4 regions of the Streptomyces sp. BBFR2 genome follow, and region 3 is predicted to be linked to each of the others. Evidence: riboswitches for the same ligand, from Rfam matches in the RefSeq annotation. Region 3 holds a riboswitch; each other region holds the start of a gene.
What was found. A riboswitch is a leader RNA that binds a small molecule or an ion and turns the genes downstream of it on or off. The one in region 3 is predicted to bind cyclic di-AMP.

Region 1 (4,755 bases), 2.3 Mb from region 3:
CAGACGCTCGCCTGGATCGAGAAGTACTTCGGGTCGATCCCCTCGCACGACGGCAAGCAGCCGCCGCGCAGCGGTGAGCTGCCGGAGATCATCGGCGGCCAGCTACGGGAGGTCGTCGAGGAGGAGGTACCCGCCCGCGCCCTGATGGCGGCCTACCGCCTGCCGCACGACGGCACCCGTGAGGCGGACGCCGCCGATCTCGCGCTGACCGTGCTGGGCGGCGGCGAGTCCTCGCGCCTGTACAACCGCCTGGTGCGCCGCGACCGCTCCGCCGTCGCCGCCGGGTTCGGTCTGCTGCGGCTGGCCGGTGCGCCGTCCCTGGGCTGGCTGGACGTGAAGACGTCCGGCGGTGTGGAGGTCGCGGACATCGAGAGCGCCGTCGACGAGGAACTGGCCCGGTTCGCCGCCGAGGGGCCCACCCCGGAGGAGATGGAGCGGGCGCAGGCCCAACTGGAGCGCGAGTGGCTCGACCGCCTCGCGACGGTCAGCGGCCGCGCCGACGAACTGTGCCGCTACGCCGTCCTGTTCGGCGACCCGCAGCTCGCGCTGACCGCCGTGGGGCGTGTCCTGGACATCACGCCCGAGGAGGTGCAGGCCGTCGCCCAGGCCCGGCTGCGCCCCGACAACCGCGCGGTGCTCGTGTACGAGCCGACCGCCGCCGACGACAGCGCCGACAACGACGAGGAGGCGGACCGGTGAGCGACGCCACCACCCGCGAGGACCTGGCCATGAGCGAGATGACCTTCCACCCGCAGCCCAAGGGCGGGGCGCCCAGGCCGTGGGCCTTCCCGGCGCCCGAGCGCGGTGCGCTGCCCAACGGCCTGACGGTGCTGCGCAGCCACCGCCCCGGCCAGCAGGTCGTCGCCGTCGAGGTCGACATCGTCGCGCCGCTGGAGACCGAGCCGGCGGGGCTGGACGGCGTCGCGACGATCATGGCGCGGGCGCTGTCGGAGGGCACCGACCGGCACGACGCCGAGGAGTTCGCCGCCGAACTGGAGCGGTGCGGCGCCACGTTGGACGCGCACGCCGACCACTCCGGTGTCCGTGTCTCCCTGGAGGTCCCGGCCTCCCGGCTGCCGCGCGCCCTGGGGTTGCTCGCCGACGCGCTGCGCGCCCCCGCCTTCCCCGAGAGCGAGGTGGAGCGCCTGGTGCGCAACCGCCTCGACGAGATCCCGCACGAGCTGGCCAACCCGGGGCGCCGCGCCGCGATGGCGCTGTCCAAGGAGCTGTTCCCCGCGTCGTCCCGGATGTCGCGCCCCCGGCAGGGCACCGAGGAGACCGTCGGACGCATCGACGCGGCGGCTGTCCGGGCGTTCTACGCCGCGCACGTGCGGCCCGCGGCGGCCACCGCGGTGATCGTCGGTGACTTCACCGGCATCGACGTGGACGCGGCGCTCGCCGACACGCTGGGCGTGTGGCAGGGTGCCGCCGCCGAGCCGGTCACCGTCACGCCGATCACCGCGGACGACACCGGCCGTGTGGTGATCGTCGACCGCCCCGGCGCGGTGCAGACGCAGTTGCTCATCGGCCGGATCGGCGCCGACCGCCACGACCGCCAGTGGCCCGCGCAGGTCCTCGGCACGTACTGCCTGGGCGGCACGCTGACGTCGCGTCTGGACCGGGTGCTGCGGGAGGAGAAGGGCTACACCTACGGGGTGCGCTCCTTCGGGCAGGTGCTGCGGTCGTCGGCGCCGGACGCGCCCGGCGGCCCGGTCGGTGCCTCGCTGCTGGCGATCAGCGGCTCGGTCGACACGGAGTCCACCGGGCCGGCCCTGGACGACCTGTGGAAGGTGCTGCGCACCCTCGCGGCGGAGGGCCTGACGGACGCCGAGCGGGACGTCGCGGTGCAGAACCTCGTCGGTGTCGCGCCGCTGAAGTACGAGACGGCGGCGGCGGTCGCGGGGACCCTCGCCGACCAGGTGGAGCAGCACCTGCCGGACGACTACCAGGCGCAGCTCTACGCGCGGCTGGCCGAGACCGGCACGGTCGAGGCGACCGCCGCCGTGGTCAGCGCCTTCCCGGCCGACCGGCTGGTGACGGTGCTGGTCGGTGACGCGGCGCAGATCGCCGAGCCGGTGCGGGCACTGGGCATCGGCGAGGTGAAGGTCGTCAGCGGCTGACGGCCCGGTGGAGCGGTGGCCCGACCGGGTCACCGCGGCGCCGGCTTCCGGTACGGAGGCTCGGCAGAGTGGGACGGAACGGGATCCCGGGGGTGGTCATCCACCCCCGGGATCGTTCGTATGTCCGGTTTTGGTTCCGCTGTCACGGTGTGGTGTAACGCACAATATGGCGTTTCTGTTTGCCGATTGAAAGTTGCCACGATTAGCGTCATGCGCGCTGTCCGTCAGTAGCACGCCGCAACCGCGGCACCGGGCAGTCATCGCCGAGTCCCCGTACGGCGCGAGCCAGGGGAGCCGGGGACCCACATGTCCCCTGGGGTGAATCGGGCGCCTCTTCCGGAGGAGCCCGTAGGAGACCTTCCTGCTCCGAACCCGTCAGCTAACCCGGTAGGCGAGAAGGAAGGAAAGGATCAGCCAGCACATGGCGTTCACCCGTGCCACCGGGAAACACCGCCGTCCGAGCCGCAGTGCCCGGACGACCCGCAACATCGCCTCCGTCGCGGGTCTCGCCGCCACCGGCGTCGTCGCCTCCGTCGCCTCGCCCGCGATGGCCGCCACGTCCGGTGCCGCGCACGACACCGGTCTGCACCGCGCCGTCGTCATCGGTGACGAACTCGCCGAGCGGGTCGAGGCCCAGGCCGACGCGCAGCAGGCCGTCGCCGAGACGGCCGAGGCCAAGGCGAAGGCCGAGGCCGAGGCGGAGAAGCAGGCCAAGGCCGCCAAGGCGGCGGCCGACAAGCGGCACGAGGCGAAGGTCCGCGCGGCCCGCGAGGAGGAGCGCAAGCGCCTCAACGCCTTCGTCGCGCCGATCTCCGGCTCGTACGTCTCCACCGCCTACCAGGCGTCCAGCGGACTGTGGTCCTCCGGTTCGCACACCGGCATCGACTTCCACGCCGCCACCGGCACGAGCGTGCACGCCGTCGGCGCGGGCACCGTCGTCGAGGCGGGCTGGGGCGGGGCGTACGGCAACAACATCGTCATCAAGATGAACGACGGCACCTACACCCAGTACGGCCACATGTCGCAGCTCGGCGTCTCGGTCGGCCAGCGGGTGATGCCCGGTCAGCAGATCGGTCTGTCCGGCGCGACCGGCAACGTCACCGGTGCCCACCTGCACTTCGAGGCCCGTACCGGCCCGGACTACGGCTCGGACATCGACCCGATCGCCTACCTGCGCGCGCACGGCGTCAACGTCTGACGTCCGCCCCACGCGGTCCCCGGAGCCCCGGCTCGCCCCACAGGGCGTCCGGGGCTCCGTCGCGTCCGGTGGCGGGTGGCCGGATTTCCCGGGGCCGGGAAAGGTGCTCACCAAAAGATCACCATGAATAAGTGAAGGCGGTAAAGCAGCCTTCACCGTCGAATAGAGTCGCCGAAAAGGCGCCGCGGGGCGGCGTTTTCCGGGAAGGACGGTGGAGGCGCCCACGATGACGCGAGGCCAGATTTCCGTGCAGCGCATCTCCACGGCGATCCGCGACGACATCGTCTCCGGCGCGCTGCTTCCGGGCAGCCGGCTCGTCGAGGAGCTTCTGGCCGCCCGTTACGGCGTCTCCCGGGTGCCGGTCCGTGAGGCGCTGCGCACCCTGCAGTCCGAGGGGTTCGTCACCGCGCGGCGCCATGCGGGGGCGTGTGTCGCGGCGCCCACCGCGCAGGAAGCGGCCGACCTGCTGGACCTGCGGGCGCTCCTGGAGCCGATGGGCGCCGCCCGCGCCGCCGCCCGCCGCACCGACGCGCATCTGAAGGTGTTACGGGGCGTGGTGCGGCTCGGCAGGGAGCGGGTTCACCGCGGCTGCCCGGGCGATCTGCCCCGGTTGGACGGCTGGTTCCACGAGACGCTGGCGCGGGCGGCGGGCAATCCGGGGCTGACGGCGCTGCTGATCCAGGTGCGCCGGAAGATCGACTGGATGTACGTCGTCGAGCGTCCGGCACGGGACGCGGAGACGTGGGACGACCACGGCGCGGTGCTGGACGCGGTGGCCCGGGGCGACGCGGAGGCGGCGCGCGCCCTGATGGCGTCGCACATCGCGCGGTCGCTCCCGGCGTACCGTCCGCGCCGCCGCCCGGCGACCGCGGTACGCCGTCCGCCGCGTTCCGTCGGCAGCGGGCGGGTGCGTTCCGCCTAGGCCCGGTATTCGGGGCGGTGGGCCGGTGGCGGGATCTTTTCGGTACCGTGCGGGGAATTACGGAAACGGCCGTGCGGGGAAAGCGGACCGGCTCGGGGAATTCCCGCGCCGTGGAATTGTGCATTTCTGTGTGCCGGCCGCCCGTGTGGTGAAGGAACGCGTGGGCCGGGGTGGGATCCGGCCCCTGCGGCGCGAGCCCGGTGGTCCGTGCGGGGGCCGCTCGGCGGGAGCGTCCGGGAAAGGGAAGGCCCCGCCGCGGTGACCATGTCCGGTCGTGGCGGCGGGGCCGTGCCCCGGTCGCGGGGCGGTGGGGGCGTCCCGGTTCAGACGGTCTCCGGCAGCTCGTCGAGCCCCTCGGCGACCAGCTTCGCCAGGCGCTCCAGCGCGGCTTCCGCCCCTTCGGCGTCCGAGGCGAGCACGATCTCCTCGCCGCCCTGGGCGCCCAGGCCCAGCACCGCGAGCATCGAGGCCGCGTTCACGGGGGTGCCGTCGGTCTTGGCGATCGTCACGGGGAC
Region 2 (4,755 bases), 510 kb from region 3:
CCAGTCGTCCTCGAACAGCGGGTCCTCGATGGAGACCAGCGGGTACGCGTCCACCAGCTCCTCGTAGTACTCCGTCATCTCGGCGGCGGAGCGCTCCTTGCCCTCGAACTGGTACTTGCCGTCCTTGTAGAACTCGGAGGCGGCGACGTCCAGGGCGAGCGCGATGTCCTGGCCGGGGGCGTAACCGGCCTCCTTGATGGCTTCCAGGATGAGGTCGAGGGCCTCGCGGTTGGAGCCGAGGTTCGGGGCGAAGCCGCCCTCGTCGCCGAGACCGGTGGCCAGGCCCTTGCTCTTCAGGACCTTCTTGAGGGTGTGGTAGACCTCGGCGCCCCAGCGCAGCGCCTCGGAGAAGGACTCCGCGCCGATCGGGGCGATCATGAACTCCTGGATGTCGACGTTGGAGTCGGCGTGCGACCCACCGTTGAGGATGTTCATCATCGGGACGGGCAGCAGGTGCGCGTTCGGGCCGCCGAGGTAGCGGAAGAGCGGCAGGTCGCTGGCCTCGGAGGCGGCGTGCGCGACGGCGAGGGAGACGCCGAGGATGGCGTTGGCGCCCAGCGAGCCCTTGTTGTCGGTGGCGTCCAGGTCGAACATGGCCTGGTCGATGAGGCGCTGCTCGGTGGCGTCGTAGCCGACCAGCTCCGGGCCGATCTGCTCGATGACGGCGAGGACGGCCTTCTCGACGCCCTTGCCCTGGTAGCGGTTGGGGTCCCCGTCGCGCAGCTCGATGGCCTCGAAGGCGCCGGTGGAGGCGCCGGACGGAACGGCGGCCCGGCCGGTGGAGCCGTCGTCGAGGCCGACCTCGACCTCGACCGTGGGGTTACCTCGCGAGTCGAGAATTTCCCGGGCTACGACGACGTCGATGGACGGCACGTTGTCTCCTTCATGGGTGTCTGGAGTTCTGCGGCACGAGCCTAACGGCCCCCGGGTCCTCGACTGCCTCGCGGCCCGCACTACGGGACGAAAGTGCCTCGGACGCCGGGTTCCGGCCTTTCGGCAACGAAGGCCACGGAACGGAAAAGCAGGCGGATAAGGGGCAGGCCACGACGGTGTGTCCGGCACCAGAGTACGGAACGGCGAAACCCCGCCTCGGCGCACGGCGGGTGGCACCGGCTCGGGAGCCGGTGCCACCCCGGGGACGTGCGCGCCGGACGGGGCGTCGCGTGGGGAGGGTGATGCGGCGGGCGCGGGGCCCGGACGGTGCCGGGGCCGCGGCCCGCGAGGCCCGGGCGCCGGTGCCGTCCCCCGGTCCGGTGTGCCGTACGTACCGCCGTACGTACGGGAGCGGTGGACCGGGAGGGGCGGCCGTCATGTCCCGGCGCGCCTCGTGGCGGTGGGGACGGGGACGGCGGGGCCGGGGAGCCCGGGGTGCGGGGCGGTGAGCGGTGCCCCGCGGGGGGGGATCGGGCCGCGGGGATCAGATGTGGAGCTTCTGGCCCGGGAAGATGAGGTTCGGGTTGGAGCCGATGGTGGACTTGTTGTCCGCGTAGACCGACTTCCAGTTCTTGCCGTGCGCCTTGGCGATCTTGGCCAGGGTGTCGCCGGACTTCACGGTGTAGTTGCCGTGGCCCATGACGTGGTGCTGCGGGGCGCGCTTCGGGGCGGCCTCGGTCCGCGGGGCCTGCTGCTTCGGCGCCGCCTTGGGCTGGGCCTGCTGCTTCGGCGCCTGCTGCTTGGGGGCGGCCTTGGTGGTGGCGCCGGTGTTCAGGTCGGGGGACGGGCCACCGGCGGTGAGGTTGCCGGCGCCGGCGCAGGACCAGGCGCCCGGGCCCTGGATGGCGAGGAGCTTCTCGGCGGCCTGGATCTGCTGGGCCTTGGTGGCCAGGTCGGCGCGGGGCGCGAACTGCGTGCCGCCGGCGGCCGCCCAGCTGGAGGCGGAGAACTGCAGGCCGCCGTAGTAGCCGTTACCGGTGTTGATCGACCAGTTGCCGCCGGACTCGCACTGGGCGACGGCGTCCCAGGTGGCGACGGAGGCGGCGGAGGCGTTGGTGGCGCCCATCAGCGGGACGGCCACGGCGGCGCCGGCGACACCGGCGAGGGTCGCGACGCGGACGGCCTTGGAGGGGCGGCGGTGCTTGGCCTTGTTGCTCAGCATGGTTCGTTTTCCTCACCGACGCCTGCGAGGTGAGCTGTCGGGTTCGGGCGGCGTGGATTGCCCGGCCGTGCTTTCGCACGGCTTCACCCCAAGCCGGTTGACCCGCTTTCACGGGTGGGGCCGGCGCTTACCTTGGGTCCCCCGCTCCTGCCTTCGGCGCTTGCGCGTCGACCACCTTCGCCCACCGGCAGGATTCGGCGTGTGAACGAAGGGCCCGCTTTGGCGAGCGGTGCTGACCGTAAGCAGAACCCTCTGTTTCGTTCAAACCCCGCTTTCTGCGCCCAGTTGACCGTCAATGATCACAGAGGGGTCACATTTCCGCAGGTGGGGCGTGGTGCGGATTTGCCGGGACGGGTCGGACACCACGGAGCGCGACGAGAGCCATGTCTCACTTTCGCCAAAACGGGCAAAAGGCGCCTATCGCCCCGATCAGTGGCCCAGATCGAGGAGTTGACCGGGGTGGATGAGGTCCGGGTCGTCACCGATGACGTCCTCGTTCCGCTCGTACAGCGCGGGCCAGCCGCCCGGCAGCTCCCGCGCCTCGGCGATGGCTGACAGGTTGTCACCGGGGCGCACGGTGTACGAGCCGTCGCCCGGCTCCGCCCGCTCGCCGCCCCGCGAGGCGTGCCGCCCCGGGGTGCGGTCGCCGTCCCCCTCGTCGTCACCGCCGCCGCGGTGGCGCCCGGAGCCGTCGCCGCGGGAGCCGTCGCGGTCCGCCGGGGGCGTCGTACGGGACGGGTGCGACGGCCCGGCGGGGTCGGTGGCGTGGCCGGACGGATCGGTGGACGGATCGCCGGAGGGGGCGGTGCCGTCGGGCCGCCGCGGCTCACCCGGCGTCTTCGGGGAGCCGGTGGGGTCAGGCGTGCCGGGGGTGGTGGACGGGTCCGGGGTGCCGTCCGGGGTGGACGGGTCGGTGGTGTCCGGGTCCGGGGTGCCGGGGGCGTGGGTCCCGTCCTGGCCGGTGTCCGTGCCCGGGTCGGCGCCGGGGTCGGTGCCGGGGTCGGTGTCGGTACCGGTGTCGGGGAGCCTGCCGTCCGTGTCGGCGGGGGGTGTGCCGCCGGGGTCGACGTCGGGGGTGCCGCCGTCCTCGGTGAGCCCGGCGTCGACGGCGCAGCGCGGCCAGGCGTCCGGGCCGCGTTCGGCGAGGATCGCCTGGGCCACGGCTATCTGCTGGGAGCGGCTGGCCAGGTCGGGCCGGGCGGCGTACTCCAGACCGCCGTGGTCGCGCCACATGTCGAGGGTGAGCTGGAGTCCGCCGTAGAAGCCGTTGCCGGGGGCGCTGGACCAGATGCCGCCCGACTCGCACTGGGCGACGCGGTCCCAGGTGGTGGCGTCGGCGGCGTGGGCGGCGCCCGTGCCGAGGAGGGGCAGGGCGAGGCCCGCGCCGGTCACTCCCGCCGTGACAAAGAGGGCCGGTGCCTGGCGGGGGCGACGGTGTCTGCCGTTGCCGGTGCGCATGCGATTGCCTTTCGAGCGGCGGTTGAGTTGTCCGCCCCGGCGCCCCGGCGCGGCCGCCCGGGGTCCGGTACGGCCACCACCGAGCGGTGGAGCGTTTGTTCGGTGGCAAGGTAGCCGGGCCCACGGGGCGTCACAAGCTGGTGTAGCGGAGATCACGTGTAGGTCACGTGCCTGATGGAGCGTCAATTACTGGGCCCCGGACGGCCGTCCGCGCGGGTGGGCGGCGTGTCGTCAGGGGGCCGGGGTGAACGTCACGGGGAGGGTGCGCAGACCGCGCATGATGAGCCCGCCGCGCCACCGCAAATCGTCCGGTTCCGCCGCAAGCCGGATGTCGGGCAGGCGGGTCAGGAGGGTGGCGAGGGCGGTCTGTCCTTCGAGGCGGGCCAGTGGCGCGCCGAGGCAGTAGTGGATGCCGTGGCCGTAGCCGAGGTGCGGGTTGTCGCCGCGGCGCAGATCGAGGGTGTCCGGGGCGTCGAAACGTGCGGGGTCGCGGTCGGCGGCGGCCAGCACCACCAGCACCGGATCGCCCTCGGCTATCCGCTCGCCGCCGATCGTCAGCTCCTCGGTCGCGAACCGCCAGGTGGCCAGCTCGACCGGCCCGTCGTAGCGCAGCAGCTCCTCGATGCCGGTGGCGAGGACGTCCGCGTCGCCGCAGGCCAGCGACTTCTGGAGGAGTTCGCGCTGGTCCGGGGCGCGCAGCAGGGCGTAGGTGCCGTTGCCGATGAGGTTGACGGTGGTCTCGAAGCCGGCGAAGAGCAGGATGAACGCCATCGCGGCGACCTCGTTCTCGGTGAGGTGTTCGCCGTGGTCCCAGGCGCGGATCAGGCCGGAGATCAGGTCCTCGCCGGGCGCGGGCTCGGGCGGCAGGACGGCGCGTTTGCGGTGGATCAGCTCGGCGAGGTAGCCGCGGATCTTCTTGACCGCCTTGGCGACGCCGCCGCGCGGACCGCCGCCGGTGCCGCCCGGCTTGGTGTGGCGGAGCATCATCGCGGCCCAGTCCCGGAAGTCGTCCTGGTCCTCGCGCGGGACGCCGAGCAGATCGCAGATGGCGTAGATCGGCAGCGGGAAGGCGAACTCGTGGATGAGGTCGGCCTCGCCGCGGGCGGCGAAGGAGTCGATGAGCCTGTCGGTCAGCTCCTGGACGCGCGGTGCGAAGGCGGCGACGCGGCGCGGGGTGAACGCCTTGGAGACCAGCCGGCGCA
Region 3 (4,755 bases):
TGGCGATCGGGGCGGTGACCGTGGGGCGGGCGGCGAGCCAGGCGAGGGCGACGGTGGCGATCTCCGCGTCGTGGGCGGCGGCGACGGTGTCGAGGGCGGTCAGGACGCGGACGCCGCGGTCGGTGGCGAGGTGGGCGGCCGCCTTGCCGGCGCGGGCGCTGTCGACGTCCGTACCGGGGCGGTACTTGCCGGTCAGGAAGCCGGAGGCGAGGGCGTAGTACGGGACGGCGCCCAGGCCGTGGCGGGCGGCGACATCGGCCAGTTCGCCCTCGTAGGTGTCGCGGGAGACCAGGTTGTACTCCGGCTGAAGGGCGATGTAGCGGGCGAGGCCCTCGCGCTCGGAGAAGGCCAGGGCCTCGGCCAGGCGCGCCGCGGAGATGTTGGAGGCGGCGATCTCGCGGACCTTGCCGGCCCGGACGAGGTCGTCGAGGGCGGTCAGGAACTCGCCGACCTCGACCGATTCGTCGTCGTAGTGGGTGTAGTAGAGGTCGATGTGGTCGGTACGCAGGCGGCGCAGCGAACCCTCGACGGCCTTCTTGATCGTGTCGGCGGCCAGGCCCTTGAGGTCGGGGTGGGCGCCGGCCTTGGTGGCGATGACGACATCGTCGCGGTTGCCGCGGGCGGCGAGCCAGTCGCCGATGACGGTCTCGGACTCGCCGCCCTTGTTGCCCGGCACCCAGGCCGAGTAGACGTCGGCGGTGTCGATGAAGTTGCCGCCGCCGGCGACGTACGCGTCGAGCACGGCGAAGGACTCGGACTCGTCGGCGGTCCAGCCGAAGACGTTGCCGCCGAGGCAGAGCGGGGAGACGGAGAGCGAGCCGAGGGGCTTACGCGTGGTGGTGGTCATGCGTAGGTGCAGCGTGACGACGTGCGGAGATATTCCTGCGCGCGGCATCCGGAGGAGCCCGTCCCGTATGCCGGGCGTACGGGCCGCCGCGCCCCGCCACGGCACCGCGACGGGCGCCCGGGGAGCCGCCTCGCCCGGGGCCAGGACCGGGGCCACGACCGGCGCGCGCCGGCACCGTGCGCGCCCCAGGTGCCCGGGCCCCCGCCCGGCGCACGGCAGCGCCCCGCGCGCCCCGGCAACCACGGTCCGCCCGGAACCGCGACGGCGCCCCGGCGCGGCGCCGGACACCCGGGCGCCGCACCTCCCGCCGACGACGGCGCCCCCGGAATCAGCCGGCTCCCCCAGGGGTCAGACGTGCAGCCCGCGCCCGCGCAGCCACGGCACCGGGTCGATGGGGCCGCCGCCACCGGGGCGGACCTCCAGGTGAAGGTGGGGGCCGGTGACGTTCCCGGTGGCGCCGACACGGCCGATGACCTCGCCGGTGGAGACCTTCCCGCCGGTCTTCACCATCGACGACAGGTGGCAGAACCACAGCTCCGTACCGTCGTCGAGGGTGAGGACGATGCGGTAGCCGTACGAACCGGCCCAGCCCGCCTGCGTGATGGTGCCGGAGTGCACGGCCTTGACCGGCGTACCCGTGGGGGCGGCGAAGTCCTGGCCGGTGTGGTCGGCGGCCCAGCGGTCGCCCGCCTGACCGAAGCTCGCGGTGAGGGTGTACGACGTGACCGGCAGCAGATAGCTCTTGGCCAGCTCGGCCAGGCGGGCCGCCTCCGCCTTGGCACGGGCCTCGGCCTCGCGCTTCGCCTTGGCGGCCGCCTCCTTGCGCGCGGCCTCGGCCCGCTCCGCCTTCGCGTCGGCCACCGCGTCCTGGTGGTCGCCCGCCGCGGTCTTCTCCGCCTGGGCGAAGGCGGTGTGTTCGGCGGCGTCCCGGGCGTCGCGCTCGGCGGCGGTCTGCTGGTTGTCGGCCTGCTGGAGGATGCGGCTGCGCAGCGCCTCCCCGGCGCCCGTCCCCCGGCCGTCCTCGGTGGTGAGGCCGGCGGACGACAGCGGCGCCGCGGTGGTGGTGTCCGCGTCGTCGGAGGAGCCGAGCAACGGCCCGATGCCGGGGAGCGATTCGGCGTCCGGCAGCGCTCCGGTGACGTCGGCGGCGAGGGTGCCTAGGTCCGGTACGGAGATCGGGACCGGCGGCTTCTCCTCGGCGGTCGCCATCCCGCCGGCGCCGACCGCCGCGATCACGCCGACGCCGAGGACCGTGCCGCCGCGGGCCAGCCCGCCGCGCTGCTTGGCGACACGGTGACGGCCGCGGACGGCCCGCACGGACTCCTCGGTCGGGTTCCACTCACCGGGGGCGTCGTCCGCCGCGCCCGCGGTCTCCAGCGGCGCGGGCCCGCCGGCGTCCGCGCCGTACGGGCCGGGGCCCTGGGCGGCGAGGCCCTCCTGGGTGAACGTGCCCGGGGCGAAGACCGCCGTGTCGGCCGGGGCGGCGGTCGGCCCGGGGGCGAAGCCGTGGGAGAGGTGGGCGGACGGGGCCTCGGGGGCAAGCCTGTTGGACGCCACGGGGGCGCACTCCTTTCCTTCCTTCGCGCCTACCGGGTTAGCTGACGGGTTCGGAGCAGGAAGGTCTCCTACGGGCGGCCTCTGGCCGAGGCGTCCGATTCACCCCATGGTGGTGGTTCCCCGGTTCCCTCCGCGCCGCTCGGGCCGCCCGGCACAACATCAGGACACATCACGGCAGTTCACGAAATATCGGCGCACCGGCGTGCACGGAAGCGCCGTATGCGAAGTGACCACCGGTGTGCCCGGATGTCCGGGTACCTGAAGAGCGCGTACGGGATTCGGCGTGGGGGCACGGTGCCGCCTCTGCGACGGCTGGGACGACCGCGCTCCGTTATCGGACAGTAATAGAGATCGCGGCCGTTTTCCAAGCGTTCCCGTGAATCCGCTCCGCCCGACCGCGTTCCCTGGCCAAGACTTTCCGGGGCAACATCCGTGAAAAACGGGCGAGTTGACCGCCCCTCACGAAACGGCCTCCGCGTGATTGTGCATCACTTGTTATGCGGAGGGGTGCGTATCCCTCACGCTCCGTGAGCGAAGTAGCGTCTGATCATGGTCGTCGACTTCGTCAACAACGCACCGGCCCTGGCAGCGCGCTACCGGGACTTCTCCTGGTGGCAGGCGCGGGGCCGGTGTGCGGCCCACGAGGAGCTGACGGCGCGGATCGGGCAGGACCAGGAGCTGTGCGAACTCCTCGCCGCGTCCCTCCCGGCGGGCGACAGGCAGCACCCCGGCCTTCTGCTGGCGGCCGTCCGCCACCTCGACGGTCCGCACGCCGAGCAGGGCCCGCGCGGCGAGCCGGCGTACGGCCGCTGGCGCGAGTGGACGATCCGGCACTGGGACGAGGTCCGCGCCGTCGTCATGAGCCGCTCCCCCCGGACCGGCGAACCGGCCCGCTGCGCCGCCCTGCTGCCCCTCCTGGCCCGCCTCCGCGGCCCGTTGGCCCTCCTGGAGCTGGGCACCTCGGCCGGCCTCTGCCTCCATCCGGACCGCTACCGGTACGCGTACGAGCCCGCCGCCCCGGGGACGCCCGGGCCGGCCGCGCCCCCGGAGACGCACACCCTCGGCGCCCCGGACAGCCCGGTCACCTTCCGGTGCCGCGTCGGACGGGAGAACCGGGTGGCCGAGGCGGACGCGGCGCCGCCCGCGCGGCTGCCGGAGATCGTGTGGCGCGGCGGCATCGATCCCGCCCCGCTCGACCCGGTGGGCGACCCCGAGGCGCTGCGCTGGCTGCGGTCCCTGGTGTGGCCGGGCACCCCGGAGCGCGCGCGGCTGCTGACGGCGGCGGTGGACGCGGTACGGGCGGCGCCGCGGCCCGAGATCGTCCGCGGCGACCTGGTCGGGGAGCTGCCCGCACTGGCGGCGCGGGTCCCGGCGGACGCCACCCTCGTCGTCCTGCACACCGATGTGCTGCCCGCGCTGCCGCCCGCGCACCGGGAGCGGTTCGCCGACCGGGTGCGCGCGCTGCTCGCCGGGCGGCCGGGCGGCGGCCACTGGATCTCCCAGGAGCACCACTCCGTCACCCCGTGGCGGCCCGCCCCGTCCGCCGTCCGCCTCGCCCCGGACGACCGGGAACGGCTGCTGACCCTCGCGCTGGACGACCGCCCGGTGGCCCTGACCGGGGCGTACGGCCAGAGCCTGCACTGGGTGGCGTAGGGGTCCGCACCCGGAGGCGGCACCGGCGCGCGGGGCCCGGCCGTACGCCCCGCGCGCGGGTGCGGTCCCAGGGCTCCCCCGCGCGTCCGGCGCGCACCAGCCCCCCGCGCGCCGGGCGCCGCTCCGCCCGCGCCCCGCCGCGCCCACGCGACGCTCCACGCCCGCGCGCCCTACTCCTCCAGCGGCCGCTGCACCGCCAGCAGCGCCATGTCGTCGGCGCCCGCCCCGCCGGTGTGCGCGGCGACCTCGGTGACCAGCGTGTCCAGGAGCCGTTCCGGCCCGGGGAAGGCCCGGCCGCGCAGCCGGGCCACCGGGTCGTAGAACTCCCCCGCGCGGTTGCGGGCCTCCGTCAGGCCGTCCGTGAACAGCAGCAGGACCGAACCGGCGGGGAAGAACGTCTCGTCCGCCCGGTCCGGCCACCCGGCCACCTCGCTCATCCCCAGCGGCAGCGCGTGCACCGCGGGCACCAGCGTCCGCAGCCCGCCGTCCGGGGCGAGCAGCAGCGGCGGCGGATGCCCGCGGTTGAGGACGCGCAGCACGGCGCGCTCCCCGGACGGGATCTCCGCGAGCACGGCGGTGGTGAACCCCTCGTACTGGTCCAGGCCCTCGCGCCGCCGCCCCTCCCGCTGGAGGGCCCGCTCCAGCCGGCCGGCCACCGCCTCCAGCGTCGCCTCCTGCTCCGCCGCCTCCCGGAACGC
Region 4 (4,755 bases), 1.2 Mb from region 3:
CCGGACGGCGTTGGCGGAGCGGGCGGCCATACCGTACGCCTCGTCGACGCGGCGCAGCGCCTGCGGGAAGCTGATCTTCTCGCGGAGTGCCAGGGCGTCGATCATCGCCTCGGCGCGGTCGCCGATGCCGCGCTTGGGGACGTTGAGGATCCGGCGGAGCGGGACGGTGTCCTCCGGATTGGCGAGCACACGCAGGTACGCGAGGATGTCGCGGACCTCCTTGCGCTCGTAGAAGCGGACGCCGCCGACGACCTTGTAGGGCAGCCCGACGCGGATGAGGATTTCCTCGAAGACGCGGGACTGGGCGTTGGTGCGGTAGAAGATCGCGACGTCCCCGGCGCGGGCGTCCCCGGCGTCGGTGAGGCGGTCGATCTCGTCGGCGACGAACTGCGCCTCGTCATGCTCGGTGTCGGAGACGTAGCCGGTGATGCGGGGGCCCTCGCCCGCTTCGGTCCAGAGGTTCTTGGGGCGGCGGTTCTCGTTGCGCTCGATGACGGCGTTGGCGGCGGAGAGGATCGTCTGGGTGGAGCGGTAGTTCTGCTCCAGCAGGATCGTCGTGGCGTCCGGGTAGTCCTCCTCGAACTGGAGGATGTTGCGGATCGTGGCGCCGCGGAAGGCGTAGATCGACTGGTCGGCGTCGCCGACGACGCACAGCTCGGCGGCGGATTCGGCCGGGCCGACCAGCTCGCGGACGAGGGTGTACTGCGCGTGGTTGGTGTCCTGGTACTCGTCGACCATGACGTGGCGGAAGCGGCGGCGGTAGTGGGCCGCGACGTCCGGGAACGCCTGGAGGAGGTTGACGGTCGTCATGATGATGTCGTCGAAGTCCAGGGCGTTGGCCTCGCGCAGCCGCGCCTGGTAGAGCGCGTACGCCTGGGCCAGGGTCTTCTCGAAGCCGTCGGCCGCCTGCCCGGCGAAGGTCTCCTCGTCGATGAGCTCGTTCTTGAGGTTGGAGACCTTGGCGCTGAAGGACTTGGGCGGGAACCGCTTGGGGTCGAGATCGAGATCGCGGCAGACCAGGGCCATCAGGCGCTTGGAGTCGGCGGCGTCGTAGATCGAGAACGACGAGGTGAAGCCGAGGTGCTTGGACTCGCGGCGCAGGATGCGGACGCAGGCGCTGTGGAAGGTGGAGACCCACATGGCGTTCGCCCGGGGGCCGACCAGCTCCTCGACGCGCTCCTTCATCTCACCGGCGGCCTTGTTGGTGAAGGTGATCGCGAGGATCTGGCCGGGGTGGACGCCGCGGGCGGCGAGCAGATGGGCGATGCGGTGGGTGAGCACACGTGTCTTGCCGGAACCGGCCCCGGCGACGATCAGCAGCGGGCCGCCGGAGTGCACCACGGCGGCCTTCTGGGCGTCGTTGAGCCCTTCCAGGAGCGCGGCCGGGTCGACGGCGGGGCGGGCGGCGCCGTCGCGGTAGTGCGCGTCCCGGGGCACGGGCGCGTCGAACTTTCCGCTGAAGAGGTCGTGCGGGACCTCCTCCGGGGCCGGGCCGTGCTCGTCCTCGGGGGGCGGCGGGGGCTCCTCGTCCTTGGGGGCGAGGTCCGCCAGGAAGCTGTCGTCAAAGAGGCTGCTCATCGCCCACCGAGTCTAGGCCGCCCCACTGACAGTCGGGCCCGGAGCCGGGGAAAGGCCGGAAGGAGGAGGGTTCCGCCCCCAGCTCCCACGAATCCGGCATTCACCGCAGAAACCTCGCCCTGCCCACGCGATCGTCACTTCATGCACACAGGTCACGGAAAGGTTTCGGGCAATTCGAACACCTGCCTTCACAGGAGCCACACGAGTTGGCTAGGTTCACGCTCGGGCAGCCCGCATCCCGCGGACGACAGCGTCCGCACGGGCCGCCTCCGCCGAGTCCGGCCCTGCCCCACGGCACCCGGAGCCGGGGACCCACCAGCACCACCGGGGTGAATCGACCTGCACGGCCGCCGCGCGCGGACGTACCGGCCGTAGGGCAAGCCTTCCGTTGCGACACCGCCCGAACCCGACAGCTAACCCGGTAGGCGGTCCACGGAAGGAGTCGCCGGCCTTGCCGTCGCACCGCAAGCCGCGCACCCGCGCCCTCACCTCGCCCGGCAGCCGCCGGACGGCCGCCGGACTGACGACCGCGGCGTTCGCCACCGTCACCCTGCTGTCGCAGTCCGCCGAGGCGGCCCCCCGGGCCCCGAAGCCGACCGTCGAAGAGGTCAAGAAGAAGGTCGACGCCCTCTACCACCAGGCGGAGGTCGCGACCCAGAAGTACAACGCCGTCAAGGAACGCGTCGACGCGCGGCGGGCGGAGGTCAGCGACCTCCAGGACGCCGCCGCCCGCCGCACAGGGAAGCTCAACGAGGCCCGCCGTGAGCTGGGCACCTTCGCCGCCGCGCAGTACCGCAGCGGCGGGATGAGCACCACGGCGCAACTGATGTTCGCCAAGGACCCGCAGCAGTTCGCCGACCGCAGCCACCTCATGGAGCGGCTGACCGGACGGCAGCAGCAGGCCGTCGACGCCTACCAGGAGCAGCAGGCGGCCGCGGCCCGCCAGCGGGCCGCGGCGACCCGCAGTCTGGAGCGCCTCCAGGAGTCGCAGAGCGAGCTGGCCGGCTCGAAGCGGACGGTCCAGGGCAAGCTGGCCGAGGCCCGGCAGTTGCTCTCCGACCTGACCGCCCAGGAGAAGGCGCGCCTGGCGGAGCTGGAGCGCAAGAAGGAGGAGGCCGCCCGCCGCAAGGCCGAGGAGGAGGCCCGCAAGCAGCGCGAGCGGCCCGGTGGCGGCGGCACGGACACCGGCTCCCCCGGGACGACCGACCCCGGCCAGGGCGGCGGACCGGCCGACGGCTCGTACCGTACGAAGGCCGCGAAGGCGCTCGCGTTCGCCCGCGCGCAGATGGGCAAGCCGTACGTCTGGGGCGCCACCGGCCCCAACTCCTACGACTGCTCCGGGCTGACGCAGGCCGCGTGGAAGGCCGCCGGGGTGGACCTGCCGCGGACGACCTGGGACCAGGTGAAGTTCGGCCAGCGCGTCGCCACCAAGGACCTCGCCCCCGGTGACCTGGTGTTCTTCTACAACGACATCAGCCATGTCGGGATGTACATCGGCGACGGCAAGATGATCCACGCCCCGAAGCCGGGCGCGAGCGTACGCATCGAGTCGATCTACTACATGCCGATCTACGGGAGCGTCCGCCCGGCGTGACGCCCCGCCGGGCCGCGTGACCGCCCCGGAGAACGCCACCGGCCCGGCCCCTTCGGTGAGGGGCCGGGCCGGTGGCGTGCGCGGGGTGGGCCGGGGGCGCGGGGGAATCGCCGCGCGCCCCTCCCGGGGTCAGACCCAGAGCACCGCGATGAAGATGTTGACCATGGTGAGCAGGCCGACCGTGCCGAACAGCGGCTTGGCGACGCTCTCCTCGTCCCGCTTGACGTAGACCAGCCCCAGGATGACGACCAGGACGGCCAGCTTGATGCCGATCTTGATGTTGTCGACCGGGCTGCCCTGGGCCTGGTTCAGGCCGACCAGCACGATGCCGGTGACCAGCATCGTCAGCGCACCGTGCAGCATCGCCGGCACGAACCGGGCGGTGCCCGCGCTCATCGCCTTCATCTGCGTCAGAAAGCCTCCCAGCAGGGAGGCGATACCGATGATGTGCAGACCGACGAAGATATTGATTACTACGTCCATAGTGCGGATCGTAACGGTCTCCCCCATACCTCCTCCCGGGGGCCTCGTCGCGGCTGTTCCTGGCCTGTTCACGGCCTGTCCGCGCCGTGGGGGCGGCTCTAGGGTGCGGCGCATGGACCGTGCCGATGCCGCCCGCCGCCCCGTCCCCGACACCCCGGAGCGGGGCCCTGGCGCCCCGGAGCGAGGCGGACATACGGGCGGCCCGGCCGGGCCGGGTGCCCCGGCCGGTCCGCCGGTGGCGGGTGACCCCGCCGCTCTGGCGCGGATCGCCGCCGTCTGGGCACACGGGTGGGCACGGTCCCGCGCGACGCCGCCGCCGCGAGCGGTTCTGGGCGGCTACCGCATCGAGGTCGGCCGCCCGCGGCACGCCGCCCGCTACGTCCTCCCGGCCGCCGACCCCGCGGTCCTGCGCGAGCTGGCCCGTACGGTGGCGCCGGACGTCTGGCTCAAGATCTGCGCGCCCCGCGACCGCGTCGCGCCGCTGCTCACCGGCGCCTGGCGGTACGACGAACCGCAGTACCTCATGACCGCCCCGTTGCCGCCGTCTCCCCCGGACACCGTGCCCCCGCCCGGCTACCGCCTCGTCACCGAGGAGTGCGACGGGATCCTGGACGTACGGATCCTGGTCACGGGCCGGGCGGCGGCCGACCGGCCCGCCGCGAGCGGCCGGACCGCGCTGACCGGCGGCACGGGCGGTGCCCCGTTGTCCGCCGTCCACGACCTGATCGGCACGGAGCCGGAACACCGCCGCCGGGGCCTGGGCCGCCTGGTGATGGCCGCGCTCACCGCCCATGCCGTCCGGCGGGGCGCCTTCGAGGCCGTACTCGTCGCCGGCCCGCCCGGCCGGAATCTCTACACGGCCCTCGGCTGGCACCTCCGCTCACCGGTCACGGCGGTGGTACGGGAGGGGTGAGGGCCGCTTCCTCGCGGTGAGGGCCGCTTCCTCGGGGTGAGGGCCGCTTCCTCGGGGTGAGGGCCGCTCGGGGCGTCGGCTCGGCCCCGGGGCCCCGGGGTGCGGGGCTTCGGCTCCGGGCGGTAGCCGCTGTGGGGCGGAAGGCTTCAGGGACGGAAGCCTTCGGCGGGCGAACGGTGCCCGGGCC

Region 1: another riboswitch for cyclic di-AMP. It lies ahead of ACGH2B_RS05100 (M23 family metallopeptidase); the one in region 3 lies ahead of ACGH2B_RS14900 (M23 family metallopeptidase).
Region 2: another riboswitch for cyclic di-AMP. It lies ahead of ACGH2B_RS17250 (transglycosylase family protein); the one in region 3 lies ahead of ACGH2B_RS14900 (M23 family metallopeptidase).
Region 4: another riboswitch for cyclic di-AMP. It lies ahead of ACGH2B_RS09480 (NlpC/P60 family protein); the one in region 3 lies ahead of ACGH2B_RS14900 (M23 family metallopeptidase).

The regions. Positions count from the first base shown of each region.
Region 1 covers NZ_CP172415.1:1,465,744-1,470,498, reverse strand. Annotated here, with positions in the region: gene ACGH2B_RS05110 (M16 family metallopeptidase) at 1-699, shown strand, start outside; gene ACGH2B_RS05105 (M16 family metallopeptidase) at 738-2,120, shown strand; cyclic di-AMP (ydaO/yuaA leader) riboswitch at 2,372-2,529, shown strand; gene ACGH2B_RS05100 (M23 family metallopeptidase) at 2,542-3,318, shown strand; gene ACGH2B_RS05095 (GntR family transcriptional regulator) at 3,545-4,240, shown strand; gene ACGH2B_RS05090 (HPr family phosphocarrier protein) at 4,564-4,755, opposite strand, start outside.
Region 2 covers NZ_CP172415.1:4,248,759-4,253,513, reverse strand. Annotated here, with positions in the region: gene eno (phosphopyruvate hydratase) at 1-873, opposite strand, end outside; gene ACGH2B_RS17250 (transglycosylase family protein) at 1,418-2,095, opposite strand; cyclic di-AMP (ydaO/yuaA leader) riboswitch at 2,100-2,305, opposite strand; gene ACGH2B_RS17245 (transglycosylase family protein) at 2,525-3,553, opposite strand; gene ACGH2B_RS17240 (cytochrome P450) at 3,785-4,755, opposite strand, start outside.
Region 3 covers NZ_CP172415.1:3,736,545-3,741,299, reverse strand. Annotated here, with positions in the region: gene ACGH2B_RS14905 (aldo/keto reductase) at 1-847, opposite strand, end outside; gene ACGH2B_RS14900 (M23 family metallopeptidase) at 1,196-2,404, opposite strand; cyclic di-AMP (ydaO/yuaA leader) riboswitch at 2,417-2,568, opposite strand; gene ACGH2B_RS14895 (DUF2332 family protein) at 2,954-4,057, shown strand; gene ACGH2B_RS14890 (PP2C family protein-serine/threonine phosphatase) at 4,228-4,755, opposite strand, start outside.
Region 4 covers NZ_CP172415.1:2,508,417-2,513,171, forward strand. Annotated here, with positions in the region: gene pcrA (DNA helicase PcrA) at 1-1,578, opposite strand, end outside; cyclic di-AMP (ydaO/yuaA leader) riboswitch at 1,839-2,022, shown strand; gene ACGH2B_RS09480 (NlpC/P60 family protein) at 2,030-3,172, shown strand; gene ACGH2B_RS09485 (hypothetical protein) at 3,302-3,655, opposite strand; gene ACGH2B_RS09490 (GNAT family N-acetyltransferase) at 3,768-4,568, shown strand.